One region of the Nocardioides sp. NPDC127514 genome, then DNA from elsewhere that is predicted to be linked to it. Evidence: riboswitches for the same ligand, from Rfam matches in the RefSeq annotation. Region 1 holds a riboswitch; the other holds the start of a gene.
What was found. A riboswitch is a leader RNA that binds a small molecule or an ion and turns the genes downstream of it on or off. The one in region 1 is predicted to bind cyclic di-AMP.
Positions count from the first base shown of each region.

Region 2: linked by a shared signal. The riboswitch ahead of ABTX24_RS25925 (C40 family peptidase) and the one ahead of ABTX24_RS02875 (C40 family peptidase) in region 1 are both predicted to bind cyclic di-AMP.

Region 1 is NZ_JBEORF010000003.1:31,028-45,554, reverse strand. Features, by position in the region: gene ABTX24_RS02940 (glycerophosphodiester phosphodiesterase) at 11-922, opposite strand; gene ABTX24_RS02935 (HIT family protein) at 1,038-1,445, opposite strand; gene ABTX24_RS02930 (hypothetical protein) at 1,442-2,269, opposite strand; gene ABTX24_RS02925 (phenylalanine 4-monooxygenase) at 2,307-3,188, opposite strand; RNA gene ssrA (transfer-messenger RNA) at 3,411-3,782, opposite strand; gene smpB (SsrA-binding protein SmpB) at 3,856-4,335, opposite strand; gene ABTX24_RS02910 (peptidoglycan DD-metalloendopeptidase family protein) at 4,389-5,660, opposite strand; gene ABTX24_RS02905 (murein hydrolase activator EnvC family protein) at 5,737-7,002, opposite strand; gene ftsX (permease-like cell division protein FtsX) at 7,026-7,934, opposite strand; gene ftsE (cell division ATP-binding protein FtsE) at 8,019-8,708, opposite strand; gene ABTX24_RS02890 (hypothetical protein) at 8,783-9,406, shown strand; gene ABTX24_RS02885 (alpha/beta fold hydrolase) at 9,614-10,315, opposite strand; gene prfB (peptide chain release factor 2) at 10,320-11,438, opposite strand; gene ABTX24_RS02875 (C40 family peptidase) at 11,562-12,377, opposite strand; cyclic di-AMP (ydaO/yuaA leader) riboswitch at 12,380-12,542, opposite strand; gene ABTX24_RS02870 (response regulator transcription factor) at 12,770-13,450, opposite strand; gene ligD (non-homologous end-joining DNA ligase) at 13,465-14,382, opposite strand; gene ABTX24_RS02860 (ATP-dependent DNA ligase) at 14,382-14,527, opposite strand, start outside.
Region 2 is NZ_JBEORF010000038.1:33,200-47,726, forward strand. Features, by position in the region: gene qcrC (cytochrome bc1 complex diheme cytochrome c subunit) at 1-417, opposite strand, end outside; gene ctaE (aa3-type cytochrome oxidase subunit III) at 431-1,096, opposite strand; gene ABTX24_RS25885 (hypothetical protein) at 1,235-1,645, shown strand; gene trpD (anthranilate phosphoribosyltransferase) at 1,642-2,679, shown strand; gene ABTX24_RS25895 (Lrp/AsnC family transcriptional regulator) at 2,802-3,080, opposite strand; gene ABTX24_RS25900 (DEDD exonuclease domain-containing protein) at 3,104-4,822, opposite strand; gene ABTX24_RS25905 (hypothetical protein) at 4,908-6,806, shown strand; gene ABTX24_RS25910 (APC family permease) at 6,787-8,703, opposite strand; gene ABTX24_RS25915 (NYN domain-containing protein) at 8,786-10,051, opposite strand; gene ABTX24_RS25920 (hypothetical protein) at 10,175-10,357, shown strand; cyclic di-AMP (ydaO/yuaA leader) riboswitch at 10,454-10,632, shown strand; gene ABTX24_RS25925 (C40 family peptidase) at 10,650-11,636, shown strand; gene ABTX24_RS25930 (hypothetical protein) at 11,675-12,877, shown strand; gene ABTX24_RS25935 (M48 family metallopeptidase) at 12,874-14,121, shown strand; gene ABTX24_RS25940 (AMP-dependent synthetase/ligase) at 14,210-14,527, opposite strand, start outside.

The DNA.
Region 1 (14,527 bases):
CCGAAGCGACTCAGGCGGCATCGCCCAAGTCTAGGGACGGCGTACGCCGCCCGGCGATCACTTCACGGAGCACGTCGGGGTTGTTGGTGATGATGCCGTCGACACCGCGGTCCAGGACGGCGCTCATGGTCGCGGCGTCGTTGACCGTCCAAGAATGGATGTGCATCCCGAGCGCGTGCACCCGAGCGACGTAGCCCGCGTCGAAGGAGCCGAAGTGCGGGTTGATCTGGTCGGCCCAGGTGTAGCTGTCCAGGTCGGCGTAGGCAGGGGTGCCGAGCAGGCCGACCGGCACCTCGGGCTGGATGCCCTTGTAGGTCTTCATCGAGTCGAAGTCGAAGCTCTGCACCGCGAGACGGCCGGCGGCGACGGCGGAGTCGATGTAGCCCGGGAACGAGTCGAACTCGGCCGCGACCTTCTTCTCGATCCCCGGGTAGAGCGCCGGCGACTTGAGCTCCATCAGGATCCCGGACCGTGTCGGCCGCACCTGCTCGACCATCTCCTTCAGCGTCGGCACCGGCTCGCCGGCGTACTCCTCGCTGAACCAGGAGCCGGCGTCCAGCGTCTTGATCTCGGCAAGGGTGAAGTCCTTGACGTTCCACGGCGAGCGGCCGGGGAAGCGCTGCTCGACGTCGGTGGTGCGCGACAGGGTGGTGTCGTGCATCAGCACGAGCACGCCGTCCTTGGTGGCCTGCACATCCGACTCGATCCAGTCGGCCCGCTGCTCGATGCCGACGGCGAAGGCCGCGAGGGTGTTCTCCGGGGCGTACGCGCTCGCCCCACGGTGGGCGGTCACGGTGATGTCGTCGGCCCGGTTGGCCTCGACGGCGTTGACCGCCACCGGAACGATCATCGTGCCTGCTGCCAGCGCGACGCCGGCCAGTGTTGAGGTGAAGGTCTTGGACGCGACGGACGACAGCGACATTGCGCACTCCCGGGATCAGTGGACAACAACTGATCTCGAGTGAATCGGCCCTCCCCGACCTCGCCCCGACGCCTTGATGGCCGAAGCCGTACGCCTCGGTGAACTCAGCCTGGAGTCAGCCCAGCACGGCACGGAGCCGGTCGGCGTACTCCTTCTGCTCGCCGGCGGCGTACTTGTGGCGAGGCCAGAAGAAGCCCTTGAGGCCGTCGCCGCGGGTGCGGGGGACGACGTGCAGGTGGAGGTGTGGGACGGACTGACTGACCACGTTGTTGACCGCGACGAAGCTGCCCTGGGCGCCGAGTCCGTCCACGACGGCAGAGGCCAGGCGCTGGGCGTTGGCGACGAAGCGTTCGTGCAGGTCAGGAGGGAGATCGAGGAGTGTGGCGAGATGCTGTCTGGGCACCATCAGGATGTGGCCCTTCTGCACCGGCCGATGGTCGAGGAAGGCCAGGAAGCCCTCGTCCTCGAAGACGACCTCGGCCGCGAGGTCACCGGCGACGACGTCGCAGAAGACGCAGCTCACGACTCGTCTCCCCACGACAGCGTCGCGACCACGAGGTCGACGGTCGGCAGGGCCAGGTCGGCGAGGTCGGGGTGCGGGAAGGAGTAGATCAGCCGCGACTCGTAGAGCCGGTCGGGCGAGGCCACCCACCGCTCCCCCACCGTCGTCGTCTCGGCCTGCAGCGGGTGCCGCACCATGCCGAACGGGGCGGGCCGGCTCAGCGCGACCGCCAGCCCGGCCGGGCGCCGCCCGACCCGCTGCAGCCAGAAGGCCAGGAACGCCGCGCCCTGCTCGACGGCCGCATCCTTGGCGGCAGCCATCCACTGTGCCCAGTCGGGCTGCTCGACCCTGGACCGCTGCACCTTCGGGAGGACCTTGGCGGCCAGGTCGGCGAGCTGGTAGTCGCGTACGTCCTCGTCGGACATGTCCACGACGTACCACTCCTGCGCCTTCGGCAGCCGCAGGTCGACGTGCGGCTTGGGACCGATCGCCTTGAGCACATCCTTGATCCCCGCCCGAAACCGGTTCGGCCCGGCCGGGTCGAAGGTGACGTACGCGATCTCCTCGATGTTGGCAGTGAGGAACTCCCGCAGCCCGTCGGCGTTGCGCAGCTGCGCGCGCCGCCGGGTGTCCTCGGCGAGGAAGGTCTCCAGCGCCTCCTGGGAGGAGAAGAGCATCGCCTCGTACGGTGGCCGGTTGCCGCGATCCCCTGGAAAGACCCTGATCCGGGCCTCGTCGAGCTGGGGAACGACAACCTGCCCCGTACGCAGCGCGGCACCGACCGCGTCGGCGTCGGCGGCGGCGAGCGCCGCCTCCAGCGCGCGGTTACGGTAGCCGTCGATCATCATCCGAGGCTAACGCCTCGGAACCGGTCGAAACGGTCTAGACGGCACCGAGACGCTGTGGCGTGTCGTCGTCGCAGGTCGCGAAGAAGTTGCCGACCTCATCGACCATGTGGCTGAACGACTCCGCCGCGAAGAGCACCGGCTGGTAGTGGGTGATGTCGTAGTCGACCGTCGCCATCTGGGCGAAGTCGAGCGGACGTACCTCCACCTCGTGCATCTCCTCGATCTCGCCGTAGGAGGAGAGCAGCCCGGCCCCGTAGGCCTTGATGTCACCGTCCTCGTACAGCACGCCGAACTCGATGGTGAACCAGAAGACGTCGGCGACGACCTGGAGCGCCTCCCTGGTCTGGACACGACGCGCAGCGGCGCCGGCCAGGCGCTTGACCTCGGCGACCTGAGGATCGGCGAGGAGGTTCCCATGGCCGATCACCTCGTGGATGATGTCGGGCTCCGGGGTGTAGAGCGGCACGGCGTGGTGACGCAGATACTGCGTCGAGTGGAACTGCCCGTCGGCCAGGCTCCCGTAGAACTCCTCCAGCGGGACGATCCCCGCGGCCGGGACGTACTCGAAGCCGGTCAGCGGCTTCAGGCCGGCGCTGACCTCATCGAGCTGTGGCACCCGGTCCTGCGGGAGGTTGAGGGCCTCCACGGCCGCGATGTAGTTGCGGCAGGCGTACTTCGCGTGCAGCGGTGCGATCTCACGGCACACCGTGCGCCAGATCTCGTTCTCCGTGTCTGTGTAGTCGATCCGGGGCACCGGCTGCCCCGGCTTCCAACCGAGCGCCGCGCCAGCGATCTCGCTGCGTCGTGCCCGGTAGTCCTGGTCCGCGAACCCGGGGTGGTTGTCCCCCAGATGCACCTCGACCTGCCCATCCTCGCCCACGGTGACGGGCGAGTAGAGCTGTCCTTCCTCGAACATCCTTACCTCCATGTGACGTACGCCTCACAACCCTATCGCGCACGCAAGAGAAGTCATCTCGCCAGGGAGGTGAACAACAGGAAGTCTTCCGCCCACCGAAACATCAGCCACACGGAACCAAGGGGGTGCGGGTGGCGAAGCCCCCGCCGCGACGCGAAGCGTCGCCTGAAAATGACAAACCGACGTGGCCCTCCGAATGGAGGGCACACGTCGGCCAAAGGTTTGTGGAGCTGCGGGGAATCGAACCCCGGTCCTCGAGCGCCGTGCCAGGTCTTCTCCGGGTGCAGTCTGTGGGTGGCGTTCTCTCATCCCCGGGGCTCGACGCAGACACGTCCCCGACAGGCTCAGCCGACTAGATGTCCCTCATGCCCCGTCGGCATGTGCATGAGGTGGAGTCTCCTAGATGACGCCTGGATCCGAGCCGGAGACGGATACTCGGTCAGACGCTTCGATCACCGCGTCAGGCGGCGAGAGCGAAGGAACTGCGCTTAGCGTTGGCAGTTATTGGTTTCCAGCGATCGTTTACGAGATGACGCTGGCTCCTCGACCCGCTTCCCCTGGGAGCAACGTCCCAAGTCGAAACCGATCAGCCCCTTTTGATTTGTCAATGCCCGTTGTGCAGGCAGTAAGAGAACACTACCGCCCCAGGCGGGTATTCCCCACTCGGTTATCCCTTCATCCCCTTGAGCTTCCGGCCGACCTCGACCTCGGCCTCCCGCTTGGCCGTACGCTCGGCGATGGTGTTGCGCTTGTCCCACGACTTCTTGCCCTTGGCGACGCCGATCTCGACCTTGGCGCGACCGTTGAGGAAGTAGAGGGCGAGGGGGACGACGGTGAGGCCCTTCTCGGAGACCTTGCGCTCGATCTTGTCGATCTCGGCACGGTGCAGGAGGAGCTTGCGCTTGCGGCGGGCGGAGTGGTTGGTCCAGGTGCCGTTGAGGTATTCGGGGATGTGGATCCCGTGGATCCAGGCCTCGCCACGGTCGATGTCGACGAAGCCGTCGACCAGGGAGGCGCGACCCTCACGCAGCGACTTCACCTCGGTGCCCTGCAGGACCATGCCGGCCTCGTAGGTGTCCTCGATGTGGTAGTCGTGTCGCGCCTTCTTGTTCTGCGCGATCATCTTGCGCCCCTGCTCCTTCGCCATTCCTCCATTCTCTCAGGCGCAGGGTCATGACCGCGAAACGTTTAGGGACCGAGTCACAGACCCAGCAGCGGCATCGGGTCGATGATCTCGCCGTCCCGGAGGATCATGAAGTGCAGATGGCATCCGGTGGACCAGCCGGTAGTCCCGGCGAGCCCGATGACATCGCCGCGCGCGACCGTGTCGTCGACGTCGCTCCGGTACGCCTCGAGGTGGTTGTAGACGGCCGTGTAGGAGTGCCCGTTGATGTTGCCGAGGAACAGGTGCAGTCGGTTTCCGTACGCGTCGTTCCACTCCTGCGCGATGACCGTGCCCGACTCGGCAGCCCGCAGGGGCGTGCCGCAGGGGGCGTGCAGGTCGACGCCGTCGTGCAGCTTGTACTCCCCCGTGGTCGGGTGGGTGCGCATCCCGTAGGGCGAGGTGACGTAGGAGTCCGCGACGGGCATCGCCAACATGCCCACGAGCGTGTCGACGGTCCGGTTCTGCGCGCCCTCGGCGAGCGCGGCGATCTTCTCCTTGAGCGCCGCATCCTGCTTCTCGAGCTCGGCGAGGACCTTGCGGTCCTCCTCGGCGAGCTCGGCGGCCTTCGTCCTGGCCGCCGCGGTCCGCGTCACCAGGGCCGAGATCTCGTCGCGGGCCTCGGCCGCGCGGGCTCGGAGCCGCTTGACCTCGGCGACCTTCCTGGCGGCAGTCCTCTCGGTCGCCGCCACCGCCGCGGTGGCCCGGCGCTGGCCGCGTTCGCGACGGGCAACCAGGCGCTCCCCGGCCTGCAGCCGCTCCAGCGTGCTGGCCTTCGAGGAGGTCACCGCGTCGGTGTAGTTGCGCCGCCGCATCAGCTCCTCCAGCGTCGCGCCCTCGAGCAGCGCCGAGAACTCCTGGAGCCGCGGGTCGCCGACGGCGGTGAACTCCTCCAGGATCGTGTCGCGCAGGTCGTCCTGGGACGCGGCCGCCCGTTTCCGCGCGGTGCGCAGGTCCGTACGCGCAGCCTCGAGCACGGCTCGCTGCCGCTCCAGGGACGCCTCGGCACGGCGGTGCTCACGGGCGGCCGCCCGCAGGCGTACGTCGATCTTCTCGAGCCGGGACCGGGCGCCGGCCAGCTTCTTCTGGGCGGCGGCCAGGGCCCTGGTGGCCCGCTGCAGAGCGTCGCTGGAGTGCTCGACGGCGTGCTGGGCCGCCTCCTTCTCCTTCTCGATCTGCTCCTGCTGGTCCTCGAGCGAGTCGTCGGCTCGGGCGAGCGGGGTGATCAGCGTCCCGGCGAGCACGCAGCCGATGAGCAGCGCGAGCAGGGGACGGCTCAGACGGATGGCGCCGAGTCGCGCGGGGTGCATAGCATTGCCTCCGGTGGCAGTGGGGGATGACCGGACGAGCAGGTGACGATACCCCCCAGGGCTCAGCCGCCAGAGTTCAGCCCAGCAGTGGTGCCGGGTCCACCGGAGTGCCGTCGCGCAGGATCGTGAAGTGCAGGTGGCAGCCCGTGGACCAGCCGGTGGTCCCTGCGTACGCCACGGTCTCACCGCGTCCGACGGACCCCGAGGTCCTCGCGTAGCTCGAGATGTGGTTGTAGACGGCGGTGTAGGAGTGCCCGTTGACCTTGCCGAGATACAGGTGCAGGCGGTTGCCCCACACGCTGGAGTACGAGGTCGAGATGATCTGCCCCGAGTCGACGGCGAGCAGCGGGCGGCCACAGGGCGCGGAGAAGTCGGTGCCGTTGTGCAGCGAGACGTAGCCGTAGATCGGGTGCTTGCGGATGCCGTAGGGCGAGGTGACGTAGGTGTCGGTCACCGGCGGCCCGAAGAGCCCGCCGACCGACCCGACGTTGCGGTCGGAGCCGGAGCTCGCCGAGGCGAGCGACCGGATCTTCGTACGCAGCGCCGACTCCTCGGCCTCGAGCTTGCGCAGCTCGGCGGCGTCCGCCGCCCGGGCCGCCTCGGCCGACTGCTTCGCGGTGGCCGCCTGGTCGGCGAGCGTGGACATCTCGGCGTGGGCCGCGGCGGCCTGGTCCCGGAGCGAGTCGACCTCGGCGACCAGCTGCCGGGCCTCCTTCTCCTTGGCCGCGATGGCGTCGGTCGCCTCCTGCACCTCGCCCTCGCGGACGACGAGCATGGTCTCGGTCGCCTCCATCCGCTGGAGGGTGGCGTCCTGCCCGGCGGAAGCCGCGTCGACGTACGTCTGCTGCCGCATCAGGTCCTCGAGGGAGCCTCCGGAGAGCAGCGCCGCCGCCTGGGCGAGCCGCGGGTCTCCCCCGGTGAACCGGGTCAGGATCGCGTCGCGCATCTCCTCGCGCTGAACCTTCACCTCGGCCTGGCCCTCGGCGAGCTCCCGCTTCGCCTCGGCGAGCAGCAGCTTCTGCTCGGCGAGCTCGGCCTCGAGCTTGGTGTGCGCGGCCTGCACCTCGACCAGCTTGGCGTTGAGCTCGTCGAGGCGGGTCTGGGCCTGGTCGAGCTTCTTCCGGGCCGCGGCGTACGTCGCCGACGCCTTGCGCAGGCCGGCGCTGGAGTGCTCGAGATCCTCGGCGGCGGCCTTCTGGTCCTGCTGGACCTCGCGCTGCTCCTGCTCGAGGCGGTCCTTCTCGTCGGCGGAGGAGGGAAGGGTGGGCGAGAGCAGCACGGCGGCCACCACGGCGCAACTGAGCACAGCGGCGAGCGAACCGGCACGGGGGAAGACGTGCACGGCTCGACGGTAGGGGATCCGGGTCAGACCTTGATGTATTTGCGGGTGAGCAGGAGTGTCGGGACCAGCGTGAGCAGGATGCCGAGGATCGCGACGATCGCGAAGGAGCTGAAGAACTCCTCCCAGCCGACCCACTGGGTCACCGCGGTGGACGAGAGCCGCTGCTCGACGCCGAAGTACATCACCGCGGCCAGCGCGATCCCGGACAGCCCGATCCCGACCAGGGCCACCACGAGCGACTCCAGGAGGAACGGCAGCGCGATGTAGAGGGTCGAGGCACCGACCAGTCGCATGATCCCGATCTCACGACGGCGGGCGAAGGCCGCCAGCCGGATGGTGTTGGCGACCAGCAGCAGCGCCGCGATGACCAGCACGATCGCGCCGACCAGCGCCGCGCTCTGCAGCCCGTCGACGGCGGCGAGGATGGGTCCGGTGACCTCGTGGACGTCACCGACGTGGTCGATGCCGTCCAGGCCGGCCACCGCCTCGATGATCTCCGCGGAGTGGTGCGGGTCGGTCATCGTGACCCAGTAGGACTCCCACATGTCGCTGGACTTGACCACCGGGTCGGGACCGCTGACGCCTTCGACGTCGAGAGCCTGCAGCCGCTCGTAGGCCTGCTCCTGGCTCTCCTCCTCGATCTTGTCGACGTACCTGTTGTCCTCGAGGGCGTCGGTGATGACCTTCTTCTGGCTGTCGTCGACGGCACCGGCGCACTGCGGGTTGCGGTCGTTGGCGCCGTTGCACATGTAGAAGGTGATCTGCAGCTCGTCGCCCCAGACCTCCTCGGTCAGCTGGGCCTGCTCACGCAGCAGCAGGCCGACGCCGGCGAGGGTGAGCGAGACGAGCAGCGTCAGGGCCACCGCGACGTGCATCGACAGGTTGCGGCGTAGCCCCTGGCGGAGCTCGGTGAATACATAGCGCAGCTGCATGGCGGGTCGAGGAACCTTTTCTGGGTTGTGGGACCTGGTCGAGAACGAGGGTCAGCTCAGAGCTGAAGCCTCAGAGCTGGCGCCTCAGAATTGGGCACCGTAGCCGCCCTGGACCTGGTCGCGTACGAGGTGGCCGTGCTCGAGCTCGATGACGCGCTTGCGCATCTGGTCGACCATCTGGACGTCGTGGGTCGCCATCACGATCGTGGTGCCGGACCGGTTGATGCGGTCGAGCAGGCGCATGATGCCGACGGTGTTGCCGGGGTCGAGGTTTCCGGTCGGCTCGTCGGCGATCAGGATCATCGGCCGGTTGATGAACGCGCGGGCGACGGCCACGCGCTGCTGCTCACCACCGGAGAGCTCGTCGGGCATCCGGTCGCCCTTGCCGTCGAGACCGACCAGCTCGAGCGTCTCCGGGACGCGCTCCCGGATCTCGCGGTTGGAGTGACCGGTCACCTGCATCGCGAAGGCGACGTTCTCGGCGACGTTCTTGTTGGCCAGGAGGCGGAAGTCCTGGAAGATCGTGCCGACCTGGCGGCGCAGCCGCGGCACCTTCCAGCCGGCGAGCCGGTTGATCTCCTTGCCGGCGACGTAGACCCGACCGGTGGTCGGGCGCTGCTCGCGCAGCATCAGCTTGAGCGCCGTCGACTTCCCCGAGCCGGATTGGCCCACGAGGAAGACGAACTCCCCCTTCTGGATGTCGATCGAAAGGCTGTTGAGGGCGGGGCGCGCCTGCCCTGGGTAGGCCTTGCTGACCTTCTCGAAGCGGATCACCGCACCGAGGGTAGTGCAACGGTGGTGGGCTCAGCACTTCGGCTCGGACATACCTGCCCCTGTACTCTGACGGCGTGCGCTCTGCAGTCCGGATCCTCATCGGTGCCGTAGTCCTCACCGCGATCGCGGTCGGGGTCGGCGTACTCACCCTGAAAGACGACGAGCCCGAGGTCCCCGAGGTGAAGGGCGACCTGAGCACCACGGACACCACCACGATGCACGTACGCCGCGGCGCGTTCTGCGACCGCGTCCCGACCGAGGACGCGACCGAGGCGCTCGGCGGAGCCGCCGCCGAGAAGAAGGCGTACGGCGACGGCGACCAGACCGCCATCTCGGGCCAGGTCAACGACGTCGCGCAGGAGTACGGCTGCATCTGGACCGGGCCGGAGGACTCGGCCACCTCGGCGCGGGCCTGGGTCTTCGCGCCGCCGGTCACCCTGGACTGGGCCACGCAGATGACCAAGAGCGTGCCCAAGGGCTGCAAGGCCGCGTCGACCCCTGCGTACGGGAAGCCGTCGGTCGCCCTCACCTGCACCGACGCGAAGAAGCAGACGAAGGTGGTCCACCGCGGCCTCTTCGGCGACGCCTGGCTCTCCTGCGAGCTCACCGGCAAGGCCGGCGAGGCGCCCGCGACGGTCCAGAAGCGCGCCTCCCGCTGGTGCCTGGTGACCCTCACCGCGGCCGCCGCCGACGCCTGAGGTTCTCGATCGAGGCCCGGTCCCGGCGCGTCGTTTGCGCCGACCCAAAGTCGAGTGCTTTAATCGACTTAGTCGCTCGGGCCGGGTAGGCACCTCACCGGGCGGCGCGCGCCGCCGCGGGCACTGAGTCAGAGCAGAGCCGGCTGGCGAGAGCGGGTGGGGTCCTTAGGGATGGGGATCCCACCCGCGACGCGGGACGCGTCGGATTCAGGACCGCGACGCGAGCCAGGCCAGGACGGTGTCGGCGAACTCGGCCGGCTGGTTGCGGTGCACGAAGTGACCGACGTCGAAGTGGACGAGGTCGGCCTGCGGGATCCGCTGGGCGACCTTCTCCAGGTCCGACTGCGGGATGTGGCTGTTGCCGCCACCGGCCACGAGCAGGGTCGGCATGGGCAGCAGCTCGAGCTGCTCCCACATCCACGCGTCGTACATCGTCGCCTCGACCAGCAGAGACGCGATGCACTCCCAGTCGTGGGGCATCGGCCGTACCGGGCGCCCGGGCGACCTGCGCTGGCGCGGCGCGGGTGGCACCACGTCCTCGATGATCAGCCGGGAGACCAGGTCGGGCCGGTGCATCGCGACCAGGAGGGCGACGTTGCCGCCGGTCGAGTGCCCGACGACCACGGCGCCCGAGATCCCGAGCGCGTCCATCGCCACGATGACGTCGTCGGCGATGAGCCGGTGGGAGTACTCCGAGGCCCAGTCCGAGTCCCCGTGCCCACGCATGTCGAAGGCATGCACCCGGTGGGCATCCGCGAACGGCGGCACCACACCCTGCCACCGTTTCGCACTGCCACCGAGCTCGTGCAACAGCACCATCGGCACCCCGTCCTCAGGGCCGTAGGCGTCAAAGACGTACGCCGCGCCTCGGCCTGGGAGTGGAAGCCTGGTGCGCGTCAGCGCAACCATCGGGTCAGTTCTGTTCGGCCTTCTCGGCGCCGCGGCGCCACCGGATGCCGGCCTCGAGGAACCCGTCGATGTCGCCGTCGAAGACCGCCTGCGGATTGCCGACCTCGTAGGTCGTACGCAGGTCCTTGACGATCTGGTAGGGGTTGAGGACGTAGTTGCGCATCTGGTCGCCCCAGGAGGCGGCGACGTCGCCCTTGAGCTCCTTGATCTGCGCCTCCTCCTCGGCCTTCTTCAGCGCGAGCAGCTTGGCCTTGAGGACGATCATCGCGGCGGCCTTGTTCTGCAGCTGCGACTTCTCGTTCTGGCAGGAGACGACGGTGCCGGTCGGGATGTGGGTCAGCCGGACCGCCGAGTCGGTGGTGTTGACCGACTGGCCACCGGGGCCCGAGGAGCGGTAGACGTCGACCTTGATGTCGTTCTCGTCGATCTCGATCTCGTCGGTCTGCTCCAGCACGGGCACGACCTCGACCGCGGCGAAGGAGGTCTGACGACGGCCCTGGTTGTCGAAGGGGCTGATCCGCACCAGACGGTGGGTGCCGGCCTCGACGGAGAGGGTGCCGTAGGCGTAGGGGGCGTGGATCGCGAAGGTGGCGGACTTCAGCCCGGCCTCCTCGGCGTAGGAGGTGTCGAAGACCTCGACCGGGTACTTGTTGCGCTCGGCCCAGCGGACGTACATCCGCATCAGCATCTCGGCGAAGTCGGCGGCGTCGACGCCACCGGCGCCGGAGCGGATCGTCACCAGGGCCTCGCGGGAGTCGTACTCCCCCGAGAGCAGGGTGCGGATCTCCAGGCTCTCGACGGCCTTCTTCACCCGGCCCAGCTCGGCCTCGGACTCGGCGAGCGAATCGGCGTCGCCCTCCTCCTGGGCCATCTCGACCATCAGGCCGAGGTCCTCGATGCGGGTGCGGAGCTCGGTGAACTTGTTGAGCTCGCCCTGCAGCAGGGAGAGACGTCCGGTGACGCGGGTGGCGTTGTCCTGATCGTCCCAGAGGTCGGGCGCGGCGACCTGCTCGCCGAGGTCGGCGATCTCCTTGCGCATCGCGTCCAGGTCCAGCACCTGGCCGATGGTCTGCATCGTTGCCTGGAGCTGCTTGATCTCGGTGTCGAATTCGGGGCCTGCCACGTCTTACAGGTTACTTGACCGGTGGTTCGCCGCCCGATTCGCCGACCCCGCAAATATGCGCTCGCCCTCCGGTAGGGGAACCGGAGGGCGAGCGCCAGGGGGATATATGGGTCCCGAGAAGCCTCAGGCCTGGTGGGTCGAGCCGGCGAACCAGCCGTCCCAGGCAGCCTCTTCACGAACGGACGCGCCCGGCTTGGGGGCGTGCAGCATGATCGCCTGACCATTCTCCCAGCGCAGGAAGATGCCCACGTGGTAGACCGGGCTGCCCCAGAACATCAGGTCGCCGCGCTGGATCTGGTCGTTCGGGATCGTCGGCAGCGCAGCCGCCTGGTCGCGCGAGACCCGGGGGAGCTCGATGCCGGCGGCGCTGAAGGCGTACTGCGTCAGGCCGGAGCAGTCGAACGAGCTCGGACCGGTGGCGCCCCAGACGTACGGGTCGCCGATCTGCTCCGAGGCGACGCTGATCGCGCGCTCGATCTTGCCCTCCTGGCTCGCGGCGAAGGCCTTGGCCTCGGCCTCGGCCTTCTTCTTCGCCTCCGCGGCCTTCTTGGCGGCGATCGCTGCCTTGCGCTTCGCCTCGGCGGCCTTGCGGGCCGCCTCGGCCTTGCGCTCCTGCACCTCGACAGCCCTCTCGAGCTGCTTGATGTCGGTGAGCATCGCCGTGGGGGTGGCCGAGGCCTCCAGGGTCGGAGCCTCCACCACCTTGGCCGGCTCGACGGCCGACTCGACGGAGGTGGTCTCATGGGAGGCCGGCGCGGCGTTGGCGGCGGGGACTGCCACCAGGGCACCGGCGGCGATGCCGCTGGCGAGGGTGATGCGGCCGAGGAGCTTGCCGTGGCCACTGAGAGATCCTGCGATCGTCCGGGCGATCGAGACGTTCGGCGACCGGAACGGGCGGGGCGCGCCTCGATGGGCAGGATGAGATACGGACTTGGACATGCGTGAGTTCCTTCCCACGCCTGCGAGGTGAGCTGTCGGGTTCGGGCTAGAAGGTTGCCCGGCCATCGTGGCGATGGCTTCACCCCAAGCGACCGTCCGAGTTAGTCGCGTGGAACTTGGGTCCCCCGCTCCTGTCCCATACGTACTGCTGAGTGTGAGGGTAAAGGGGGTTCAGTAGTAGGGGCCGGCGTCCGGAGGGACAGGATTCGGCGTGTACCGGGGCCGGTCGTGCGTTCTGCACGGCTCATCCAAGGTGACATGCGATCTGGAACGGATCCAATCCCGAATGGCCGAATCTGAAGCACAAACGGCGTGTTCACGCGTGACTTTGCCGTCGTTTGTGAAACATCTCACGCACTGAACACGCGTATGACACCGTGTCGAACTTGCGTTTACTCCGCTGCTTCGAGACGGAAACCGACGCCGCGGACGGCGACGACCTTCTCCTGCACACCGGCTGCCTCGAGCTTCTGGCGCAGGCGTCCGACGGTGACGTCGAGCGTCTTGGTCGAGCCGTACCAGTTCTCGTCCCAGACCTCGGCCATCAGCCGGTCGCGGGAGACGACCTTGTCGCGGGAGGCGGCCAGGACGGCCAGCAGCGCGAACTCCTTGCCGGTCAGGGTCACCTCGCGCTCGCCGGCGTAGACCCGGTGGGCAGCCACGTCGATGCGCAGGGCGTCGTCGTCGGCGCCGGGCTCGACCGGGCCCGAGCGGCGCAGGAGGGCGCGGACCCGCGCCTGGAGGACGGCCAGCGCGAACGGCTTGGCCAGGTAGTCGTCGGCACCGGCGTCGAGCCCCACGACCAGGTCGATCTCGGCGTCACGGGCGGTGAGGATCATGATCCCGCCCTCGTAGCCGTTGTCGCGAGCGGCCTTGCAGACCTCGAGCCCGTCCATGTCCGGAAGGCCCAGGTCGAGCAGCACCAGCTCGGCGTCGTACGGAGGTGCCAGCAGCTCCAGCGCCTTCTTGCCGGAGTCGACCCAGGTGACGTCATAGCCCTCACGCTGGAGCGTGCGCACCAGGGGAGCAGCGATGTCCTCTTGGTCTTCTACGACAAGCACGGAGTTCGACATGAAGAGAACAATAGTTACAGCCCCGTAGGGCTTGTGAAGAGATCCCCCCTTTCAGATAAGCGCGTGATCACATTGTTAGGTCCGAGCTGGTCGATAGCGAGCGGATCCTCGGCCCCTTGGGCGACCTCGTCCCAGGTCACCGGGGCCGCGACCGTGGGGATCCCCTTGCCCCGCAGCGAGTAGGGACAGATCGTCGTCTTCGATCCCGAGTTCTGCGACCAGTCCAGGAAAACCTTGCCTGACCTGCGACTCTTGGTCATCGTCGCGGTCACCTTGCTCGGGTGCGCCTTCTGGAGGTCCTCGGCGATCTCCCTGGCCAGCGCCGTGGCGACGTCCGGCTCGACAGGCTCGGGCAGGGCGGCGTACAGGTGCACGCCCTTGCTCCCGCTGAGCACCGGCGTCGCGGCGAGGTCACGGGCGCCCAGCGCCTCGCGCACCAGCAGCGCCACCTCGCAGCACTCCTGCAGGCCGGCCGGCTCACCGGGGTCGAGATCGATCACGATCCGGTTCGCGCCTGCCGGGGTGCCGTCGCTGCCGACCGTCCACTGGTGGACGTGCAGCTCCAGCGCGGAGAGGTTCGCGGCCCAGGTGAGGGCGGCGAGGCTGTCGAGGATCGGAAAGGTGAGTGTTCCCTCCCTGTGGTCGGCGGTTCGGGATCCCGTTGTCGGAACGATGACCGTACGGACCCAGCTGGGCGTGCCGGCCGGTGCGTTCTTCTCGAAGAACGACATGTCGCCGACGCCGTGCGGCCAGCGGATCCTCGTCACGGCACGGTCCTGGAGCTGCGGCAGGAGCGCCGGCGCGACCTGGGCGTAGTAGTTGAGCACCTCGCCCTTCGTCATGCCGGTGCGTGGATAGAGCACCTTGCTGAGGCTGGTCAGGGTCAGGACCCGGCCGTTGACCTCGACGCGTACCTCTTCTCGTTCGACCATCACAGATCCTCCGGCTCGATGTCCTCGCGGATGCCGATGAAGCTCGGCTGTCGCAGCCGGCCCTTGTAGCTCGCCGACGCGACAGCAGTGCCGTGGGTCTCCACCTCGACGACCAGGAGCGGCTCGACCCAGTGGGTGCCCCGAG
Region 2 (14,527 bases), on a different contig from region 1:
GGGGCCGAGGCTGGCGACGTACGCGGCCAAGGCGTCGATCTCGTCCTGGTTGAAGCTGGGGTCCTTGACCTCGACCTGGGCGCCGGGCTGGGCCATCGGCATCCGGCCGGTGCCGACCTGGAAGTCGACGGAGGCGGCACCCACACCGATCAGGGAGGGGCCGTAGAGCTTCCCGTTCTGGGTGGTGATGCCCTCACCGTTGGAGCCGTGGCAGGTGGAGCAGTTGATCATGAAGAGCTCTTTGCCCTCGGCGACGAGAGCAGCGTTGTCCTTCTCCTGCTCGGCCTGGGAGGCCGGGGCGAGCGCGGCGTACGCGCCGCCGGTGCTCAACAGGGCGACCAGGAGCACGGCGGCACCGGCCAACGGGCGGCGACGGTGCCGCGACAGTCGACCGACGGAGCGGTTCAGTAGACGCACATTCAGTCCTTGGTCACTTGAGGAGGTAGATGGTCGCGAACAGGCCGATCCACACCACGTCGACGAAGTGCCAGTAGTAGGACACGACGATCGCGGAGACGGCCTGCTCGTGGGTGAAGCGCTTGGCGACGTACGTCCGGCCGAGCACGAACAGGAAGGCGATCAGGCCGCCGGTGACGTGGAGCCCGTGGAAGCCCGTCGTCAGGTAGAAGACCGAGCCGTAGGGGTCGTCGGGACCGGTGATGCCGCGGTTGAGGGCGATGCCCTCCTGCACCAGGGCTGCGTACTCGGTCGCCTGACCGGCGATGAAGACCGCGCCCATGAGGTAGGTGAGGATGAACCACTCACGCAGGCCCCACAGGCGGACCGCGAGCAGGGAGCCCTTACGTCCGACCTGGCCACGCTCGGCGGCGAAGACGCCGAACTGGCAGGTGAACGACGACAGCACGAGGATGGTCGTGTTGACCGCCGCGAACGGGATGTTGAGCCCGGAGGTGTTGGCTTCCCACACCTCGGGGCTGACCGCGCGGATCGTGAAGTAGGCCGCGAACAGCGCCGCGAAGAACATCAGCTCGCTTGCGAGCCAGATGATCGTCCCCACGCTGACCATGCTCGGACGGTCGTGATGCCCGTGCAGGCGGGCTGTTGGAAGAGTCGATACTGTCGCCACGCCCGCCATTATGTCCTGCCCCCTTTCCAGAGTCTTCTTGGGACCCTGTGTGTCGTGTTTCAGGGTGCTGCTACACCCTTAGACACCGCTCAGGTTCGGTGTGTGACATGTGGCCGCGGGGCATGGTGTTGGCGCTAGCATCAGGGTGTGACCGACACCACCTCGAAATCACTGAAGATCCTCGTCTACAGCGACGACGTCGACGTACGCAAGCAGGTGATCCTCGCTCTGGGGCGCCGCCCGCACCCGTCTCTGCCGGAGGTGGAGTACGTCGAGGTGGCCACCGAGCCGGCCGTGCGTGCGCAGTTCGATGCCGGTGGCCTGGCCCTGGCCGTGCTCGACGGTGAGACCGCTCCGGCCGGCGGACTGGGCATCGCGAAGGCGGTCAAGGACGAGGTGAAGGACGCTCCGCCGATCGTGGTCCTCATCGGTCGTCCTCAGGACGCGTGGCTCGGCACCTGGTCGCGTGCGGAAGCCACCGTGCCGCACCCGCTCGACCCGTTCGAGCTGGCCCGGACGGTCGTGGGACTGTTGCGGCCCGTTAACGTTGGCGCATGACGTCCGCGCCCAACTCCTGGCCCGAGGTCCTCACCACGCTGGTCGCGGGACAGTCCCTGTCCGCGCACCAGGCGGCGTGGGCGATGGGGGAGATCCTCTCGGGAGAGGCGACGCCCTCGCAGATCGCCGCCTTCGCGGTGGCCCTGCGTGCCAAGGGTGAGACCGTCGACGAGCTCGCCGGGGTCGCCGACGGGATGCTGGCCAAGGCCAACCCGATCTTCGTTCCCGGGCGCGTGCTCGACATCGTCGGCACCGGTGGTGACCGGTCCTTCTCGGTCAACATCTCCACGATGTCAGCGATCGTCGCGGCCGGTGCCGGGGCCAAGATCGTCAAGCACGGCAACCGCTCCGCCTCCTCCAAGTCGGGATCGGCCGACGTGCTCGAGGCCCTCGGCATCCGGCTCGACCTCGATGTCTCCCGGGTCGGCGAGGTGGCCGAGGAGGCCGGGATCACCTTCCTGTTCGCCGCGGCCTTCCACCCCGCGATGCGCCACGCCGCCGCCGCGCGGCGCGAGATCGGCATCGCCACCGTCTTCAACCTGCTCGGTCCGCTCACCAACCCGGCCCGACCCGCGTCCTCCGCGATCGGCTGTGCCGACGCCTCCGCCGCGCCGGTCATGGCCGGCGTCTTCGCCCGCCGTGGCGTCGACGCCTGGGTCTTCCGCGGCGACGACGGCCTCGACGAGCTCACCACCACCACGACCTCGCACGTGTGGATGGTCTCGCAGGGGGTCGTGACCGAGGCGACCGTCGAGCCGCTCGACCATGGCATCGGCCGCGCCACCGCCGAGGACCTGCGCGGCGACGACGCCGCCTACAACGCCGCCGTCGTCCGCCGTCTGCTCGCCGGGGAGAAGGGCGCCGTACGCGACGCCGTCGTGCTCAACGCCGGTGCTGCTCTCGCCGTCCACGACGCCGGGTCCGGCAGCGTCGACGAGCGGCTCGCCGGGGGCATCGCCCGCGCTGCCGACGCGATCGACTCCGGGGCAGCTCAGGGTGTGCTCGACCGCTGGGTTGCTGCTACATCGCGTTGAGGGTTTTTCCTCGTGCTGTAGCGGATTACGCGCCGAGTCGGCGCATCCGCACGCATCGCTCGCTTCGCTTCGCTCCAAGCGTGCAGATGCGCCGACTCGGCTCCACGGACGGGCTGCGCCCGCTAGTCCAGGCCGATGGAGAACGCGGCTTCGAGGTCGACCTGGGAGTAGGTGCGGAAGGCGATGTGGGTCTCGGTCTCGAGCACGCCGGGGACCTTGTTGACCTTGTCGGCGACGACGTTGGCCACGTCCTCGTGGGCACGGACGCGGACCAGGGCGATCAGATCGATCTGGCCGGTGACGGAGTAGACCTCGCTGACGCCGTCGATGGCGGCCACGGCCTCGGCCACCTCGGGGATCTGGGAGACCTCGGCATTGATGAAGACGATCGCTGTGATCACGCAGGTCACGTTAGCCGATCCTCCTAGAGCGCCGCTGCCCGCCGGCCCGCACCGCCGGTCGGACAGGTCCACTCGCCCTCGACGTGGGCGAGGCGTACGCCTGGGGACTCCAGCCAGCGCAGAACCAGCTCGGTCTCCTCGGCGCTCGCGGCGGGCACCGGGCCGGGGGCGGGCAGGACCGTCTCGGCGCTGAGCTGGAGGTCGGCGACGTAGGTGTGGGCGTTGGCCTCACGCGGGATCACCCCGGCCCCGGCGAGGCGACCGTGGCGGACGACGTGCACCGCCCAGCGGCCGTCGTCCTCACGCCGGATCGCGGTGAGGTCGGGCAGCCGGGTCAGGCCGGTGAGTCGTTGGGTGCGCGCCGCTGCGCGCAAGTAGGAGGTCAGTCGGTCGCGGTGGACGGCCGCCTCCTCGAACCGCTCCTGCTCGGCCAGGCCGGTGAGCCGCTCGGTGACCGTCTCGACCACCTCGTCGGGCCGGTGGAGGAGCGACTCGCGGACCCGGGACACCAGGGCCGCGTAGGTCTCGGAGGGGACGCTCTGGTCGCACGGGCTCAGGCAGCGGTGGAGCTCGGCGAGGACGCACGGGGTCCTGCGCGGCAGCAGCGGGAGCCGGTCGGCGCACTGCCGGATGGGGAACGTGTCGTGGAGCGCCTGGAGCGCCTTCTCGGCGACCTTCTTGGAGCCGAACGGGCCGAGATAGTCGGCGTCGTCGTCGAGCACCTGCTTGACCAGCGACAGTCGGGGCCACGGTTCCTGGGTGAGCTTGACGAAATGCATCTTCTCCGGGCGTCGCGAGCGGCGGTTGTAGGGCGGCTTGTGCTCGGCGATGAGCCGCAGCTCGCGCACGCCCGCCTCCAGCGCCGTCGCGCACTCGATGCCCTGCACGGTCGCGGCCAGCCCGACCATCTCGCCCATCCGGGAGCGGGTCTCGGAGGCGGTGAAGTAGGTGCGTACGCGAGTGCGGAGGTCCTTGGAGGTGCCGATGTAGAGCACCCGGTCCCTGTCGTCCTTGAACAGGTAGACGCCGGGGGCGTGCGGCAGGTCCTCGGCCAGATGGCGCTTCTTGCGCTGGGCCGTGGTGACCTTGGCCGAGAAGACGGCCAGGTCCTCGAGGGTCTGCACGCCGATGTTGCCGAGGCGCTCCATCATGCCGTGGAGGACGTCGACCGTCGCGCGGGCGTCGGAGAGGGCGCGGTGGTTGGGGGTCGTGGTGGAGCCGAAGACCCGGGCCAGCGAGCCGAGCTTGTGGTTGGGCGCCTCGTCACGGGTGACCACCCGGCGGGCGATCTTCACCGTGTCGAGCACCTCGAAACGCGGCCAGGGCCGCTCCTGCTTCGCGGCGAAGTGCTTGAGGAAGCCCACGTCGAAGGGGGCGTTGTGCGCGACCAGCACACAGCCCTCCGCGAACTCGAGGAACGCCGGGAGCACCGACTCGATGGTGGGGGAGGAGGCGACCATGGAGTTGGTGATCCCGGTCAGCACGGCGATCGAGGGCGGGATGCCGGTGTGGGGGTTGACGAGGGTCTGGAACTCGCCCAGCACCTCGCCGCCGCGCACCTTCACCGCGCCGATCTCGGTGATCATGCCGCCGTTGTCGGGGCTGTTGCCGGTGGTCTCCAGGTCGACCACGCAGAAGGTCAGGTCGCGCAGCGGCCTGCCGAGCTCGTCGAAGCCCCGCTGAGCCTCCCAGCCTCCGGTGGCCTGCTCACGCTGGCGGCGGGCGACGGCCCGAGCACGCATCTCCTTGCGCGCCTCCCGCACCGCGCTACTACTGCCCATGCGAACACATTAGCGAGTGCCACCGACAGTCCTTCGCCACTAGGGTGTGGCGCACCTGACAGGGGAGGTGTGGGCGATCGTAGGGAGAAACAGCGGCATCGAGGGGGCGGCGTCCGGCAGCGAGGATCGTCCCTGGGCGCGCTGGTTCGCTCGCTCGGGCTCGTTGCAGGTCGAGCCGGCCGAGGCCGGCGAGCAGGCCAGGACGCTGCTGAGCGAGGACGGACAGACCGCGGCGCTGCGGTTCAACGAACGTGTGCTCGACACGCTGACCGGCGATCTGGCCGGCCTGGTCGAGTACGTCACCGTCCTCGACGGCGCCCAGGCCGACGAGGTCCTCAACACCCAGAAGCTGATCGACAACGCCTTCGCCAGGGTCTCAGCCCAAGGCGTCGACCGGTTCGTGGCCTGGCTCGCGGAGCTGCGTACGCAGGGCCATCCGGCGATCGCGGTCCAGGCGCTGCACGCCTACGGCCGGCTCGCGGACGGCGATCTGGCCGCCCTGGCGACCTCGCTGGAGTCCGCCGCGGACCCCGTGATCCTGATCGCCGCCGCCGCACTGCACCGCCCGCCCGAGGACGCCGCCCGGCTCGCGATCGAGAACGAGCACGACACCTCCATCGCCCACGCCGTCATCCACGACGTGCTCCGTCAGCGGACCGTCCCCGACATCGCCCGGTTCCTCCGGGCGCTGCACCTGCTCGGGGCGCCGGACCTGGTCAACGACACGGTGAAGCAGTTCGCGGCCCCTGCCAGCGGTCGCTCGAACCTCGACAAGGCCCTGCTCTACGTCGCGCTGTACGCCAGCCCGAGGCTGCGTGAGATCGCCCTGGACCTGCTCTGGCGCACCCTCGGCGCGATCGGTGACCTCGGCCGGGCGCCGGGTCCCGCCCAGCAGCAGGATCTCGTCGCGGCGTTCTGGGAGCTGTGCCCGGGCGGACGCGTGCTCGAGGACTGGTTCAAGCTGCGCCTCGACGGCAGCGAGAACGCCGAGGAGGCGCGCGAGCACGTCGTGCTGCTGTTGCGGGGCAGCCGGGGACCCGGCCGCGACAGCCTCCTGGCAGCCATGGCCGGTGACGCGACGCCGATGAACCTCAAGCGCATCTGCGAGACCCTCATGGAGGAGGGCGACGAGGCCCAGGCGGCGATGCTCGTCCGTGCGATCGCCCACAGCGGCCACATCGAGCGGCTCGGCGACTTCCTCGACCGGTGGTCGTGGGCGCAGCCGTCCGCCGAGACCACCCGGAAGCTTCTCCACTGGGTGCTCACCCCGGAGGGCGCGGACCGCGCGCCGATGGGATCCGCCGTCGTGGAGGGTGTCGCCGGGTATCTGGCCGACGGGCACGGCAGGACGCTGGGGGAGGACCTTCGCCGGCAGGCCGCGACCCTGGTCAGGCTCCGCCCGGCCGAGGAGATCGTGGGTCTGCTCGGCCACGTACCCTCCCGGGTCGGGAGGCGGGGCCGCTCGGCCGTCGCCGCCGACGTCGGCTGGAGGCTGGCCGAGGATCTGCTCGTCTACCCGGCGCCGACCGAGGAGACGTACGTCGCCTGGTACGCCGAGTGCCTCGTCGCTCTCGAGGAGGCCGGCTTCACCGACGCGGTGCGTACGTCGTGGCACCATCTCGCCGACGAGGCGATCAACCGCCGTGGCGCCGGGCCGACGATCGCCGAGACCGCCCACCAGCTCCGGCGCAAGGAGCTCGCCGGCACGGCCGACCGGCTGCTGATCCGCTATCTCGACCAGGCGCAGAGCGTCACCCCCACCGACATCGTCGGCATCACCACCCGGCTCCGCCTGCACCGCTATCCGGAGGCGAGTCGCGCCGGGGTCCTGCGCCGCTCGGTGGGGCGGTGGCAGGACCGGGCCCGGGTCGACGCCGTCGTGGAGGCCTTGGTCGCCGCCGGCCAGGAGGAGGAGGCCGAGTGGGTCAGGGCCGGGTCGTCGTGAGCCGGGTCTGCCTGAGGTAGCGGCGCCCGGCACCGACGAGGAGGACGAAGGCGCCCGAGGCGACGATCATCACCAGGGCGCGCAGGCTCCACACGCTCCACACGGAGTCGTCGTCGATCCGGTGGCGGACGGCGCTCAGCAGGGTCAGCGCGACCAGGTACAGCGCGAGCACGACGAACGGACGGTTCGCCGGGTCGCGAGAGACCAGGCGCGCGCCGTGGTTCTTCGCGTCGTACCAGCCCAGGCCGGGGACCCGGAGATGATGGAGCCAGGGGAGCACGAGCAGGACGAGCGATCCCCAGCCGATCACCGCCACGCCCTTCCACACCCGGTCCCACGCGGACTCGTTGACGACCAGCGCGATGACGACGAAGGCCGCGTACGCCGCGAACGGGAGCAGCCGCTGGGCACCCGTCCCGAGCAGGTCGGAGCGCACGGCCAGGACGACGCAGGTGACCGCGTACAGGATCAGGATCGGGATGGTGTTGAGCACGGCCAGGGTCTGCCAGTCGCCGCCCACCGCGACCAGGACCACCAGCGCGAGCACCAGGTTGACGAGCAGGATCAGCCAGAAGGAGTCGCCGGTGCGGCCGGGGAGGCGTGATGCCCGCGGCTCGTGCAGGCCGCTGGGGACGTACCTCTCCGCGCTCAGCGCGTAGACCTCGCGACTGAGGGCGTAGGTGAACACGATGCCGGACCCGATCGGGGCCAGGATCGCGGCGATCCGGACCAGCACGACCAGCCAGTCGAGCGGCGCCCCGGCCAGCGTGGCCGCGTCGGTCAGGCGTGCGTAGGAGGTGCCGTGCTCGGCCCCGGAGCCGGCCATGTGCTCGGCGTAGACCAGCTGGAGGGAGGAGTAGAGCAGGAACGAGCCGACGACCGTGCCGTAGACCGCCCAGCGCACCCGCCTGGCCACCTCGCGACGGCCGCCACGGACCTCTCCGGTCACGTCCAGAGGAGCCTGGAAGCCGATGTAGGCGTAGATCACGCCGCTGGTGATCAGCGCGCTGAGCACGCCGGTCGTGGTAGGCCCGGCCGCGGTCCCCGGAGCCGTCGGCCGGCCGGGGGCCGCGAGCGCCAGGAACACCACGAAGATCACCGGGATGGCGATCTTGAGCAGCGTCAGGGCCGCGTTCGTACGCAGGACGAGCCGTCGGGGCAGCAGGACGAAGGCGATGATCGCGGCGGTCACCAGCACCGCCAGGGTCGACCCGATCCCGGTGAGCCCGCCGTCGCCGGCCAGGGCGGGGACGATCTCGGCCAGCCCGTTGACCGCCGCGGCCGCCTGGGCGGCCGGGTTGATGGCGTACGAGATCCACAGCGACGCCGCGAGAATGATCACCACCAGCGGCCCGAAGGCGTCGTGCGGATGGAACAGCAGCCCGCCGGTGCGCTGGGAGATGAGCCCGAACTCGACCATCACGACCGCGATGGTGAGCATGAGCAGGCCGCCGGCGGCCCAGCCGAGGAGCGCGGCCTCGCCCAGGCTCTCGTGAAGGGTGGGAACGGCCAGGAGCCAGCCGGATCCGATCACGCCGCCCGCGGCGAGACCGACGACCTCGACGAGGCTCAGCTTGTCGGCCTGATCGGCGGGTCGCTCGTCCCTCTCGTCCTTCGCGGGCTCATCGGCGGTCACGGGTGTGACGGGCGTGACCGGCGTGACGGGCTCGGTGGGCTGCGGAGCGGGAGCGGCGGGGACCTGCGCTCGTCGCATCGCCTCGAACGCGATCGCGGTCATCAGGCCGCCGACGGCCGCGACCCAGAAGCTCGACTCGTGCAGCAGCTCGCGGAATCCCGGCGACTTGAGGGCATTGAGCTGGACGCTGCCGTAGATGGACATCACGAATCCCGCGGCGCACAGGATCATCCTGGCGATCGCGCTGAGGGTGTGCCGCACGCGCTGGTCTCCCACTCCCGATGATTCGAACGTCGGGAGAACCTATCGAATCAGGCCGGTGTGGCGCAGGAAGCCTGCTGGATCAACCGAGCAGGGGCGAGAGCGAGGAGAGCGGGACGGTGCGGGCGCCGGCGCGGCGTACGTCCTTGACGACCTCGGCGTCGTCGGTGGCGACCAGGATGACGCGGCCGGCGGGCTCGGCGTCGACGAGGTCGCGGATGACGTCGTCGGCGATGACGCCCTCGGGGGAGAAGAGGACCTTGACGCCGCGAGGAGGCACCGCGGTGGGACGTACGGATGCGGAGTGGGCGTCGAAGACGACGGTCGTCTCGGCGCCGGTGCGAGCGGCGATCGGCGCGATCGCCCGCAGCAGCCGCAGCCGCTGGGCGTCGAGCGCCGAGTCGGGCCACAGCGCCTTGGAGACGTTGTAGCCGTCGACGATCAGCCGGACCCGCGGCATCGCCAGGAACTGCTCGAGGTGGGCGCTGCTGGTGACCCCGGCACCGGCGGCGGCGTCAGCGGAGGCCAGCTCGGCCTCCACCCGCTCGCCCGGGGTGCCGGTGACCGGCGGCAGCGCCAGCTCGCGACGCAGACCCCCGGCCGCGTCGAGCAGCGTGTCGAGCAGGAACCGGGCGCGCAGCGAGGCGTCCTCGCGGTCCGTCTTGGACGTACGCCGCTCGGCCGCGGCCTCGCGTTCCAGCTTGTCGATCTGGCTGCGGAGCTGCCGCAGCTGGCGGTCCCGTGCGGCGAGCTCGTCCTCGGCGCGGGCGAGCGCCGTGCGGGCCTCGGTCAGGGCCTCGTCCAGGCCGGTGCCCGCCTCGCGCGCGGCAGCCCGGGCCTCGCCGAGCTTGCGTCGCAGGGCGGTGTTGTCGGCCTTGAGGTCGTCGAGGCGGGCCTTGCGGTCGGCACGCACCTCGCGGAGCTCGTCCTCGGCCGCGGCGAGCTTGCCGCGCAGCCGGGCCACCTCGGCGTCGACCACCGGAACCGCGGCGGCCTCCAGCCGGTCCAGGGCCTCCTTGAGCGAGACCTCCCAGCCGTCGGGGCGGATGAGCCAGACGACCGCGGCCGCCTCGGCCGGATCGTCGGGGAGGACCACGTGGTCGGCGGAGCCCTCGGAGACGTACGCCGGCCGCAGCTGGCTGCCGACCTTCTCCCGGACCTCGTCGTCGCTCTCGAGCACCGAGGCGATCATCGCGCCGCCGGCCTTGGCCCGCCGGGCGGGCGCGAAGTCGGCGATCCGCTTGAGCGCGGGCGGCAGGCGCACCACGTCGGGAAGCACCCCGGCCGTGAGCGCGACGATGCGCCCCCGGACCGTGTCGGGGAGCGTCGCGTACGCGGAGACCTCCATGTGCCAAGTGTAGGGACCCGGTCCGCGATCGCCGCCTGGAATACCGTGCTGCGATGGTGATGACACGCCGGACGCAACCGGACGAAAGCAAAAATGTCGGTGCTCGGTGAGACCGTCACTCACATGACGACGAGAATCGACTGTGACACCTGCCTCGTGCGCGGTTTGGCGTGCCACGACTGCGTGGTCACCGTGCTTCTGGGGCCACCGCCGGAGCTGACCATCGAGGACGACGAGCGCCGGGCGCTCGACGTGCTGGCCGAAGGAGGCCTGGTCCCGCCGCTGCGCATGGTGGAAGGGATGTAGCCGAACTTTTGGGCGTGGGTGGTTGGCAGGTGGGGGATGCCGTCGGCTAGTGTGCGCAGGAACTTGGCGCTCGTGGAAGTGGGTCAACCGGCCCACGCGAGTGTCGCGCTTAGTCCAGGCCCGCTTCGGGGCGGGCCAGGAGCCGGGGAACCACACCGATCATCTGGGGTGTATCCGCCGCAAGGGCGATCTGGGAGACCAGATCGAGGAGCGGTGGTAAGGCAGGTCGTGCCTGAACCCGTCAGCTCACCCGGTAGGCGTCAACGACTACACACAAGGAGACCGTCCGCTCGTGACACGCGACCGGAAGCGACTCATTGCCGGAGCAGCCGGCATCGCCGCCATCGGAGTCGCCGGGATCATTCCCGCAGCGACCCCCGCCCAGGCAGACCCTGACATCGACGACGTTCGCAAGAAGGTCGACAAGCTCTACACCCAGGCCGAGGCGGCCAACGAGGACTACAGCAACGCCAAGCTGCGGCTGCAGGACCTCAAGGACCAGCTCGAGGACCTCAACTCCGACGAGAAGCGTCAGAGCAAGGAGCTCGACAAGATCCGCGCCGAGCTCCGTGACTCCGTGCTGCGGCAGTTCGAGGGCTCCGACGTCTCTGCCGTCGGCCAGGTGATCACCTCCGAGGACCCGCAGGAGTTCCTCGCCGGTCTCTCCACCGTCTCGTCCTACAACGCGCTGCAGGCCGACCTCCTCGCTCGGTACAACACCGAGGCGGAGGCCCTCCAGGTTCGTCGCGAGGCCACCGAGGACGCCAAGTCCCAGATGGCCAAGATCAAGACGACCATGCAGCAGAAGAAGAGCGAGATCGACAAGAAGTACGAGGCGGCCCAGGCCGAGCTCGACGAGCTGGAGGCCGATGAGCTGGAGGAGTTCCAGTCCACCGACACCAGCATCCCCTCCAACCTGCCGCCGCCCTCGGGTCGCGCCAAGGTGGCCGTCGACTACGCCCTCGCCCAGGTCGGCGACGCCTACGTCTACGGCGCCACCGGCACCGAGTCGTGGGACTGCTCCGGCCTCACCATGGGTGCCTGGGGCCAGGCCGGCGTCTCGCTCCCGCACTCCTCCTCGGCGCAGTACAGCAGCGGACCCCAGGTCTCCCGCGACCAGCTCGCCCCTGGTGACCTGGTCTTCTACTACAGCCCGATCAGCCACGTCGGCATCTACATCGGCAACGGCATGATCGTGCACGCGTCCAACCCGAGCACCGGTGTGAAGGTCTCCCCGATGGACGAGATGCCCTACACGGGCGCCGTCCGCCCGGGTTGAGTTTGACCCAGCACCCCGAAGAGGCCGATCGTTCGCAGGTGCGAACGGTCGGCTCTCTTCTTTCTCGCCCGGCCCTGATCGGGGCCGCGCTGGTGCTGGTGATGCTGCTCGCCGGGTTCGTCGGCTGGCGGCTCACCGGCGGGGGCGAGTACGTCGCCCCGACCCCGAGCAGCGCGCCGGTCGTGCGCGCCGACACCGAGGGTGCCCGGGCCTCGCTGGATGCCCTGGTCGACGGCGTACGCGACGGGGCGGAGCCCGAGGGAGAGGACGCCGCCTCGGTGGCGGTACGCAACGCCCGTGCCATCGGCCTCGGGGACGTCACCGCGAGGTACGTCGCCGAGTCGGGCAACGTGGAGCCCGACGGCTCCTGGACGGCCGACGTCGAGATGTCGTGGCGCAGCCCCGGCGACCCGGCGCTGACCGAGGAGCTGAAGGTCGGCTTCGACGCCGAGGGCGCGATCTCCGGTTTCTCGGCGGCCCAGGGCACCCGGCTGCCGCTGTGGCTCAGCGGCCCGGTCGAGGTGCGCCGCACCGGCTCCACCCTCGTGGTCGCCCAGGCCTCTGCCGAGGTAGCCGACCGCTACGCCGAGCTGGCCACCACCGCCGTCGCCGGGGTCCGCAAGGTGATCCCCTGGAAGAACCCGCGCCTGGTCCTCGAGGTGCCCGCAAACGGCCTCGACTCCGCGCTCGGCGCGCAGCCCGGGACCTACGCCGCCGTCGCGGCGGTGACCGCGACCGTCGACGGGTCCACGAAGGCCGGGACGCCGCTGCACGTGTGGGTCAACCAGGGCGTCATCGGTGACCTCGACGCCCCCGGCGCCCAGATCGTCATCACCCATGAGGCCACCCATGCGGCCACCGACGCCGCGACCAACACCCGTCGGCCGATGTGGCTGGTCGAGGGCTTCGCCGACTACGTCGCGCTCCGCGACACCAAGCTGCCGCTGTCCAAGACCGCCGGCCAGATCCTCGCCCAGGTCCGCGAGAACGGTGCCCCCGACCACCTCCCGGGCAAGGCCGAGTTCAACACCCGCTCGGAGCACTTCGGCGCCGAGTACGAAGCCGCCTGGCTCGCCTGCGAGGTACTCGCCGAGGCCGGCGGCGAGCAGGCCCTGGTCGACCTCTACGAGGAGACCGGACGCGGCATCGGCCTGGAGAAGGCGCTGCAGGCCGGCTTCGGCTTCGGAGAAGAGGAGCTGACCGCCCGCTGGCGGACCCATCTGTCACACTCGGCTCGATGAGTGGGGCGGAAGTGAGTGCAACGCGACGTACGTCGTGGGTGGTTCTCGTCCTCGGGGCGGTGGCGTTCGTGGTGCTCGCCTGGGCGTTGATCCCGTGGCATCCATACCCGGGCGGCGCGCTCGACCTGCCCGACGAGCGTGACGTGTTCACGCCCGAGGAGCTCGAGCGGATGCTGGCCTACTCCGGCACCGCTCGCTGGATCAGCCGGGCCTCGCTCCTCGTTTCTCTGACCGTCGCCTGTGTGCTCGGGTTCACCTCGCTCGGCCGGCGTCTGGTGGCGAGACTGCCCGGACCATGGCTGCTCCGGGTGGTGCTCGCCGTCGCCGTGGTCACGCTCCTCGGCTGGATCGCGACGCTGCCGTTCGGGGTGGCCATCCACCGGCTGCAGATGCGCTACGGGCTCTCCCGGCAGGCGTGGGGACCCTGGCTGGGCGACTCGCTGCTGAACCAGGTCGTCGGCATCGTGACCACCTCCGTGGCGCTGCTCGCCCTCTTCGCCTGCATCCGCCTGGGTCGGCGTTGGTGGCCGGCGGTCGCCGCCGCCCTGGTCGCTGCTCTGGTGGTGGTCGGCTCGTTCATCTATCCGGTCGTCATCGAGCCGCTGTTCAACGACTTCGAGTCGCTGCCGCGCGGCCAGTTCCGGACCGAGGTGATGGCGATCGCCGAGCGTGAGGGCGTCGAGCTCGACGACGTCCTGGTGGTCGATGCCTCCCGGCGTACGACCTCCCTCAATGCGTACGTCACCGGCTTCGGCTCCACCCGCCGCGTCGTCCTCTACGACAACCTCGTCGACTCGCAGCGGGGCGCCGCCGCGCGCGGGGCGGTCCTCTCCGTCGTCGCCCACGAGCTCGCCCACGCCAAGCACGACGACGTCCTGGTCGGCACGGTCATCGGCGCCGCCGGTGCGGTCGCCGGCGTCGGTCTGCTCGGCCTGCTGCTGTCCTACCGGCGCCAGGACGAGTACGCCACTCCCGAAGCGGTCCCGATGCTGATGGCCGTCTTCGCGCTCGCGAGCGTGCTGGCGATGCCGATCCAGAACGGCCTCAGCCGGCACGTCGAGGCCCGCGCCGACGTCGAGGCGCTCCAGGCCACCGGCGACCTGGAGTCGTTCACCCGGCTGCAGCACGACCTCGGTGCCCGCTCGCTCTCCGACCCGTCACCGCAGGCTTGGTCGCAGTGGTGGTTCGGCTCCCACCCGACGACCCTGCAGCGGATCGCTATTGCTCATCGGGTTCTCGACTGAAAATAGGCCGAGTCGGCGCATCTTGACGCCTCGCTCGCTTCGCTTCGCTCCAAGGCGTCAAGATGCGCCGACTCGGCGGCACGAGCAACTACTTTGCGTACAGCGCCTCGACCTCGTGACTGAACTCGCGCATGACCACGTTGCGCTTGAGCTTGAGGCTGGGGGTGAGCTGGCCACCCTCTTCGGTCCAGGATTCGGGGATGATCACGAACTTGCGGATCGACTCGGCCTTGGAGACAGCCTTGTTGGCGTCGTCGACGGCGCTCTGGATGACGGCACGCAGGTCCTCGTCCTCGACGAGGTCCTCGATGTTGCCGGACTTGCCGTTGGCCTCGGCCCAGGTGGGCAGCGCCTCGGGGTCGATGGTGACGATCGCGCCGATGAACGGCTGACCGTCGCCGACGAC